2 regions of the Streptomyces sp. NPDC049954 genome follow, and region 1 is predicted to be linked to the other one. Evidence: riboswitches for the same ligand, from Rfam matches in the RefSeq annotation. Region 1 holds a riboswitch; the other holds the start of a gene.
What was found. A riboswitch is a leader RNA that binds a small molecule or an ion and turns the genes downstream of it on or off. The one in region 1 is predicted to bind glycine.
Positions count from the first base shown of each region.

Region 2: it holds a riboswitch for glycine, as region 1 does, so the genes downstream of both, gcvT (glycine cleavage system aminomethyltransferase GcvT) here and gcvP (aminomethyl-transferring glycine dehydrogenase) in region 1, are expected to answer to the same signal.

Region 1 is NZ_JBFALS010000020.1:8,949-12,283, reverse strand. Features, by position in the region: gene gcvP (aminomethyl-transferring glycine dehydrogenase) at 1-1,153, opposite strand, end outside; glycine riboswitch at 1,356-1,455, opposite strand; gene AB0J21_RS30800 (PRC-barrel domain-containing protein) at 1,680-2,060, shown strand; gene AB0J21_RS30795 (DNA polymerase IV) at 2,074-3,335, opposite strand, start outside.
Region 2 is NZ_JBFALS010000016.1:67,094-70,428, forward strand. Features, by position in the region: gene glyA (serine hydroxymethyltransferase) at 1-386, opposite strand, end outside; gene gcvH (glycine cleavage system protein GcvH) at 413-796, opposite strand; gene gcvT (glycine cleavage system aminomethyltransferase GcvT) at 915-2,042, opposite strand; glycine riboswitch at 2,191-2,295, opposite strand; gene AB0J21_RS28815 (AAA family ATPase) at 2,490-3,335, shown strand, end outside.

The sequences.
Region 1 (3,335 bases):
CGGCGGCGCGCAGACCGGCGGCGAGCAGGCTCGTGTAGCGGTGGGTGCGCTCGGCGATGCCGCGCAGCCCGTCGGGGCCGTGGTAGACCGCGTACATCCCGGCCATCACGGCGAGCAGGACCTGCGCGGTGCAGATGTTGCTGGTGGCCTTCTCGCGGCGGATGTGCTGCTCGCGGGTCTGCAGGGCCAGGCGGTACGCCTTGTGGCCGTCGGCGTCGACCGAGACGCCGACGAGGCGGCCCGGCAGGTTGCGTGCGAACTGCTCGCGGACCGCCATGTATCCGGCGTGCGGACCGCCGAAGCCCATCGGGACGCCGAAGCGCTGGGTGGTGCCGACGGCGATGTCGGCGCCCAGCTCGCCGGGCGAGGTGAGCAGGGTGAGGGCGAGCAGGTCGGCGGCGACGGTGACGACCGCGCCCAGCTCGTGGGCCCGCTCGATGACCGGCCGCAGGTCGCGGACGGCGCCGGACGCGCCGGGGTACTGGAGCAGCACGCCGCACACGCCGCGTTCGGCGACCTCGTCGGGGATGCCCTCACCGAGGTCGGCGACGACGATCTCGACGCCGGTCGGCTCGGCGCGGGTGCGCAGGACCGCGGTGGTCTGCGGGAAGGTGTCGGCGTCGACGAGGTAGACGCCGTTCTTGACCTTGCCGACCCGTCGGGACAGGGCCATCGCCTCGGCGGCGGCCGTGCCCTCGTCGAGCAGGGAGGCGCCGGAAGTGGGCAGTCCGGTGAGGTCGGCGACCATGGTCTGGAAGTTGAGCAGCGCCTCCAGCCGCCCCTGGGAGATCTCGGGCTGGTACGGCGTGTACGCCGTGTACCAGGAGGGGTTCTCCATGACGTTGCGCAGCACGACGGGCGGGGTGAAGGTCCCGTAGTAGCCCAGGCCGATCATGGAGCGCAGGACCTGGTTGCGGTCGGCGAGGGAGCGCAGCTCGGCCAGCACCTCGGGCTCGGTACGGGCGGCCGGGAGGTCGAGGGCCTCGGTCGAGCGGATCACCTCGGGCACGGCGGCCTCGGTCAGCTCGTCGAGCGAGCCGAAGCCGACCTGCGCGAGCATCTTGGCGCGCGCGCCCGCGTCGGGCCCTATGTGGCGCTGCTCGAAGGGCGTGCCCTGTTCGAGTCGCGAGAGTGAGGTGCGGTGGGCGGTCATCTGCGGGGGCCTCCTGGTCGGCGCGACCTGCATCGGATACCGCGAGGCGGGTACCCGGACGGCCTCCCCCTCTGTCATCGCGATCATCGCTACCTGAGAGCTTCACCGGTCCGCCACCCGGAGGGGGCCGACCGGCTTTCACCGTCGGTGAGGAGAGCCTCGGACCTGACCGCCCGAAGCCCGTCCTGCTTTCCAGAGTGACCTCGTCCGCGCGGTACAGGGGCCTGAGAGATTCCGGGGAGGATTTGCTCCTTCGGCGTCCCCGGTCCGCAGTGACCGGGGCACTCTCCCGCACGGGGTCAGCAGCCGTGGCCAGCGTACCAGCGGGCACAGCCCGGGGTAGGGGCCGAGGTGACGTACCTGCCCCCAGGTCACGGCGGGCGGGACCCCCGAGTGGCCCCGTCGCCCGAAGTGCTCTTTCGTGGTGTCTACGGACGCGCCGTGCCTTCCCGCACGGCCGCCACGCCGCCGCGCCCCGCGATCCGGGGCCCGTCGGCCCTGTTCCGTCCCGAGTACGGGAGGCACCGTGGAGACCGACATCGATCCGCACGTTCTCATCGGCCGCAGGGCCGTGGACAGCGAGGGGACCAGGATCGGCACCGTGGACGAGGTCTACCTCGACGACGCGACCGGCGTCCCCGAGTGGGCCGCCATCCGCACCGGGCTCTTCAGCAGGGACGCCTTCGTCCCCCTGGAGCCGAGCGAGCTGGTCTCCGGGGTGCTGCGCGTGCCCTTCGAACGCTCCCTGATCAAGGACGCCCCCGACTTCGGCGTCGGCCGCCATCTCTCCCCACAGCAGGAACTCCAGCTGTACGAGCACTACGGCCTCGACCTGGCCGCGGAGGAACCCGGGGGCCGGCCGCCCGACCGCGACTTCGGCCGGATCGCGGGCCGCGAGGAGAGCTGAGCGCCCGGCATGCTCACGGCCGCACGAGCGGCAGGGGCTCGGAGGGGCTCAGGTCGGGATCGTCGACGGGGAAGGTCCGTACCCGGCCGGGCGGCGACTGCGGCGTCTCGAAACGGACGGTGACGCGCCCGACGCCGCTGCCCTGCACCCAGCCGGGCCCGTGCACGCGGTGCGTCACGTCGCGCCCCGGCCGCCAGTGCCGCACCGCGGGTTCGGGCGCGGCAGGCTCGGCGCTCGGCGCGGGCTCCTTCTCCCGGGCGGCGACCTCGGCCGCGAGCCGTTCCGTGGCGGCCTGCGCGAACAGGTCCTCCTGCGTGTAGTCGGCGAGGCCCGACACGCCGACGCCGAGGAGCCGCACCCCGCCGGTCGTGTCGACGCCCTCCAGGAGGCGGGCGGCCGCCTCCCGGACGACGGCGGGGTCGTCGGTGGGACCGCGCAGGGTCTCGGAGCGGGTGAGGGTCGAGAAGTCGAAGCGGCGGACCTTGAGGACGACGGTGCGGCCCGAGCGTCCGCTCTCCCGCAGCCGGGACACACAGCGGTCGGCGAGCCGGGCGACCTCCCCACGCACCCGTACCCGGTCGTGGATGTCGACGTCGTAGGTGTCCTCGACCGAGACGGACTTGCCCTCGCGCTCGGCCACGACCGGCCGCTCGTCGAGAGCCAGGGCCATGGCGTACAGCGAGGCGCCGTGCGCCCTGCCCAGCAGACGGACCAGTTCGTCCGAGCCGGCCTCGGCGATCTCACCGACGCTGGTGATCCCGGCCCGCCGCAGGTGGTCCCCGGTGGCCGGGCCGACCCCGGGCAGCGTGCGCACCGACAGAGGCGCGAGGAGGTCCCGCTCCGTTCCCGGCTCGATGAGGACGAGTCCGTCGGGCTTCGCCCGCTCGGAGCCGATCTTGGCGAGCATCTTCGAGGCGGCGAGCCCGACAGAACCGGTCAGTCCGGTGACGCTTTTGATGTCGGAGCGCAGCCGCTCGCCCGCCTCGCGCGCGCTGCGCGCGTCGAAGGCCACCTTCCCCGCCTCCAGGTCGACGAAGGCCTCGTCCAGGCTCAGCGGCTCCACCAGGGGCGAGAGAGCGCCCAGCAGCCGCATGACCTGCTCGCTGATCTCGCGGTAGAGGGTGAAGCGCGGCACGAGATACGCGGCGTGCGGCGCCAGACGCCGCGCCTGGCCCATCGGCATCGCGGAGTGGACCCCGAAGGCCCGCGCCTCGTAGGAGGCCGTGGAGACCACGCCACGCGGCCCCAGGCCCCCGACCACCACCGCCTTGCCGC
Region 2 (3,335 bases), on a different contig from region 1:
GTCAGGTGCCCGCCGTGCGCGAGGTTCAGGCCCATGATCGTGTCGCCCGGCTTGAGCAGCGCGAACATGGCGGCCGCGTTGGCCTGGGCGCCCGAGTGCGGCTGCACGTTGGCGTGCTCGGCGCCGAACAGCGCCTTGACCCGGTCGATCGCGATCTGCTCGACGACGTCGACGTGCTCGCAGCCACCGTAGTAGCGGCGGCCCGGATAGCCCTCCGCGTACTTGTTGGTGAGCACCGAACCCTGCGCCTCCATGACGGCGACCGGGGCGAAGTTCTCCGAGGCGATCATCTCCAGCGTCGACTGCTGACGGTGCAGCTCGGCGTCGACGGCGGCCGCCACGTCGGGGTCGAGTTCGTGGAGCGGGGTGTTGAGGAGCGAAGACAAGAGAATCAGTCCCTGGGGTCGGTTCGTCAGTCGTCGGAGCCGGAGAACGCCGCGTACTCCTCGGCGGACAGCAGGTCCTCCGGTTCGCCGGTGACGCGGACCTTGAACAGCCAGCCGCCCTCGAAGGGGGCGGAGTTCACGAGGGAGGGGTCGCTCACCACGTCCTCGTTGATCTCGGTGATCTCGCCGCTGACCGGGGCGTACAGGTCGCTGACGGACTTCGTGGACTCCAGCTCTCCGCAGGTCTCGCCCGCGGTGACGGTGGAGCCGGTCTCGGGGAGCTGGGCGTAGACGACGTCGCCGAGCGCGTTGGCCGCGTACTCGGTGATGCCGACCGTCGAGACGCCGTCCTCGGCGCCCGACAGCCACTCGTGCTCCTTGCTGTAACGCAGCTGCTGGGGGTTGCTCATGACCTGAATTCTCCTGTACGCGGGGCTGTGCTGGAAAACGGCGGTTCGCGGGAGGGCCCGGGGGCGGGAAACGCTGGGCCCGCCCGGCCGCCCGTCACTCGCGAGGGCTGCGGAAGGACTACTTCCGGCGCTTGTAGAAAGGCAGCGCGACGACCTCGTACGGCTCGTGGCTGCCCCGGATGTCGACGCCCACGCCCGGCGTGCCGGGAGCGGCGTGCGCCGCGTCCACGTAGGCCATCGCGATCGGCTTGCCGACCGTGGGGGAGGGGGCGCCCGAGGTGACCTCGCCGATCACCTCGCCGTCCGCGACGACCGCGTAGCCCGCGCGCGGCACCCGGCGGCCCTCGGCCACCAGGCCGACCAGCTTGCGCGGCGGCTTCGCGTCCGCCCGCCCGGCCGCGGCGGCCAGCGCCTCCCGGCCCACGAAACGGCCGTCGTTCGCGGTCTTGTCGAACTTCACGACCCGGCCCAGGCCCGCGTCGAACGGGGTGAGCGAGGCGGTCAGCTCGTGCCCGTACAGCGGCATGCCCGCCTCCAGGCGCAGGGTGTCCCGGCAGGCCAGACCGCAGGGCACGAGGCCCTCGCCGGTCCCGGCCGCGAGCAGCGCCTCCCACAGCTTCGCGGCGTCGGCGGGGTCCACGAACAGCTCGAAGCCGTCCTCACCGGTGTAGCCGGTCCGGGCGATCATCGCCGGGACCCCGGCCACGGTGCCCGGCAGGCCCGCGTAGTACTTCAGGCCGTCCAGGTCGGCGTCGGTCACCGAGGCGAGGATCTTCGGGGAGGCCGGGCCCTGGATCGCGAGCAGCGCGTACGCCTCGCGGTCGTCGCGGACCTCGGTGTCGAAACCCTCGCTGCGGCGGTTCAGCTCGTCCAGCACCGTCTGCGCGTTCGAGGCGTTGGCCACCACCAGGTAGCGGCTCTCGGCGGGCCGGTAGACGATCAGGTCGTCCAGGATGCCGCCGTCCTCGGCGCAGATCATCGTGTAGCGGGCCCGCCCGACACCGATCGAGCCCATGTTGCCCACCAGCGCGTGGTCCAGGAACGGGGCGGCCTGCGGGCCGGTCACCGTGATCTCGCCCATGTGGGACAGGTCGAAGAGACCGGCGCGCTCGCGCACCGCCGTGTGCTCCTCGCGCTCACTGCCGTACCGCAGCGGCATGTCCCAGCCGGCGAAGTCGGTCATGGTCGCCCCGAGCGCGCGGTGCGTGGCGTCCAGGGCGGTCTTGCGGGGCGAAGTGTCGCTCATACGGGATGCTCCCAGGGGGCGTGACGGCGAGGTGGACCCTCCCCATCTGTCATCGGTACCTGAGAGGTTCGTCATGACCGCCGCACGCGCGGGGCCCGACTTGCACCGTGGGTGGAGCCGGGAGCACCGGCTCGCTTTTCAGATGTGCCTCGCCCGCGCGGTATCTGGGGCCTGAGAGATTCAAGGGAGGAACTTGCTCCTTCGGCGCCCCGGAGATCACTGCGGACTCCCGGGACTCTCCCGCGCGGATTCAAGCGGCCGGTATGAGGTTGTGGATCGCCGCCATCATCGCACGCCCCCGTGCGGCGCAGAAGGGCCGGTCCCCGCGGTCTCACCGCGCCGCCCCGTTTTCCCGCCGCCCCCGCGGGGGCACTATCAGGAACAGGCCGCATTACCTCCTCTTTACCGTCGGGGAGGAGTGGCGGCCGCACGGGGAGGCGGATCACGGTGGGGAAGACCAGCGCGTACGACGCGGACGCGACACGCGGCACGAGCGGTGGGGCGGGCGGGGCCGCGGGCGCGGGGGAGGGCGGACCGGGCCCCGGCCCGCTGGCTCCGGCGGGGCTCGGCCCGCCGCGCGGCCTCCCCCCGGCGGCCGGCCCGGGGCGCGCCGGGCCCGCGCGCTCGCGCCGGGCCACCGGCCCTGCCCGCCCCGCCGCCCGGCCGCCGGCACCGCCGGTCCGTGATCTGCGCGGGCTCGCCGGGACCGGCCCGCGCACGCTCGGCTTCGCCGCCGGGGACCTCGTCGTCGTCTCCGGACTGCCCGGCAGCGGGAAGTCCACCCTGCTCGCCCGGGTCGTACGCACCTCGCGGGCCACGCGCACCATCGACTCCCAGGACGTGCGGGAGCGCTGGGAGCGGCGTCTGCCGCGCCTGCCGTACGCGGTCTTCCGCCCCCTGGTCCGCCTCGCCCACTACGCCGCCCTGCACCGCGCCCTGCGCTCGGGCGCGAGCCTGGTCGTCCACGACTGCGGGACCCAGCGCTGGGTGCGGCACTGGATCGCCGCCGAGGCCCGCAGGCGCGGCAGCGGGATGCACCTGTTACTGCTCGACGTCCGGCCCGCCCTCGCGCTCGCCGGGCAGCGCGTCCGCGGCCGCACGGTCAGCCGGTACGCCTTCCACCGCCACCGCGCGACCCTCGGCCGCCTCCTCGGCCGGGCCCTCGCCGGGGACCTGCCCCGGGGCTGCGCCTCCGTCGTGCTGCTCGACCGGCCCGCCGCCGACGCCCTGCGCCGGCTCGACTTCCTGACCCCCGCGCCACCCCGTCCACGGGGCGCCGCACAGCGCCCGCAG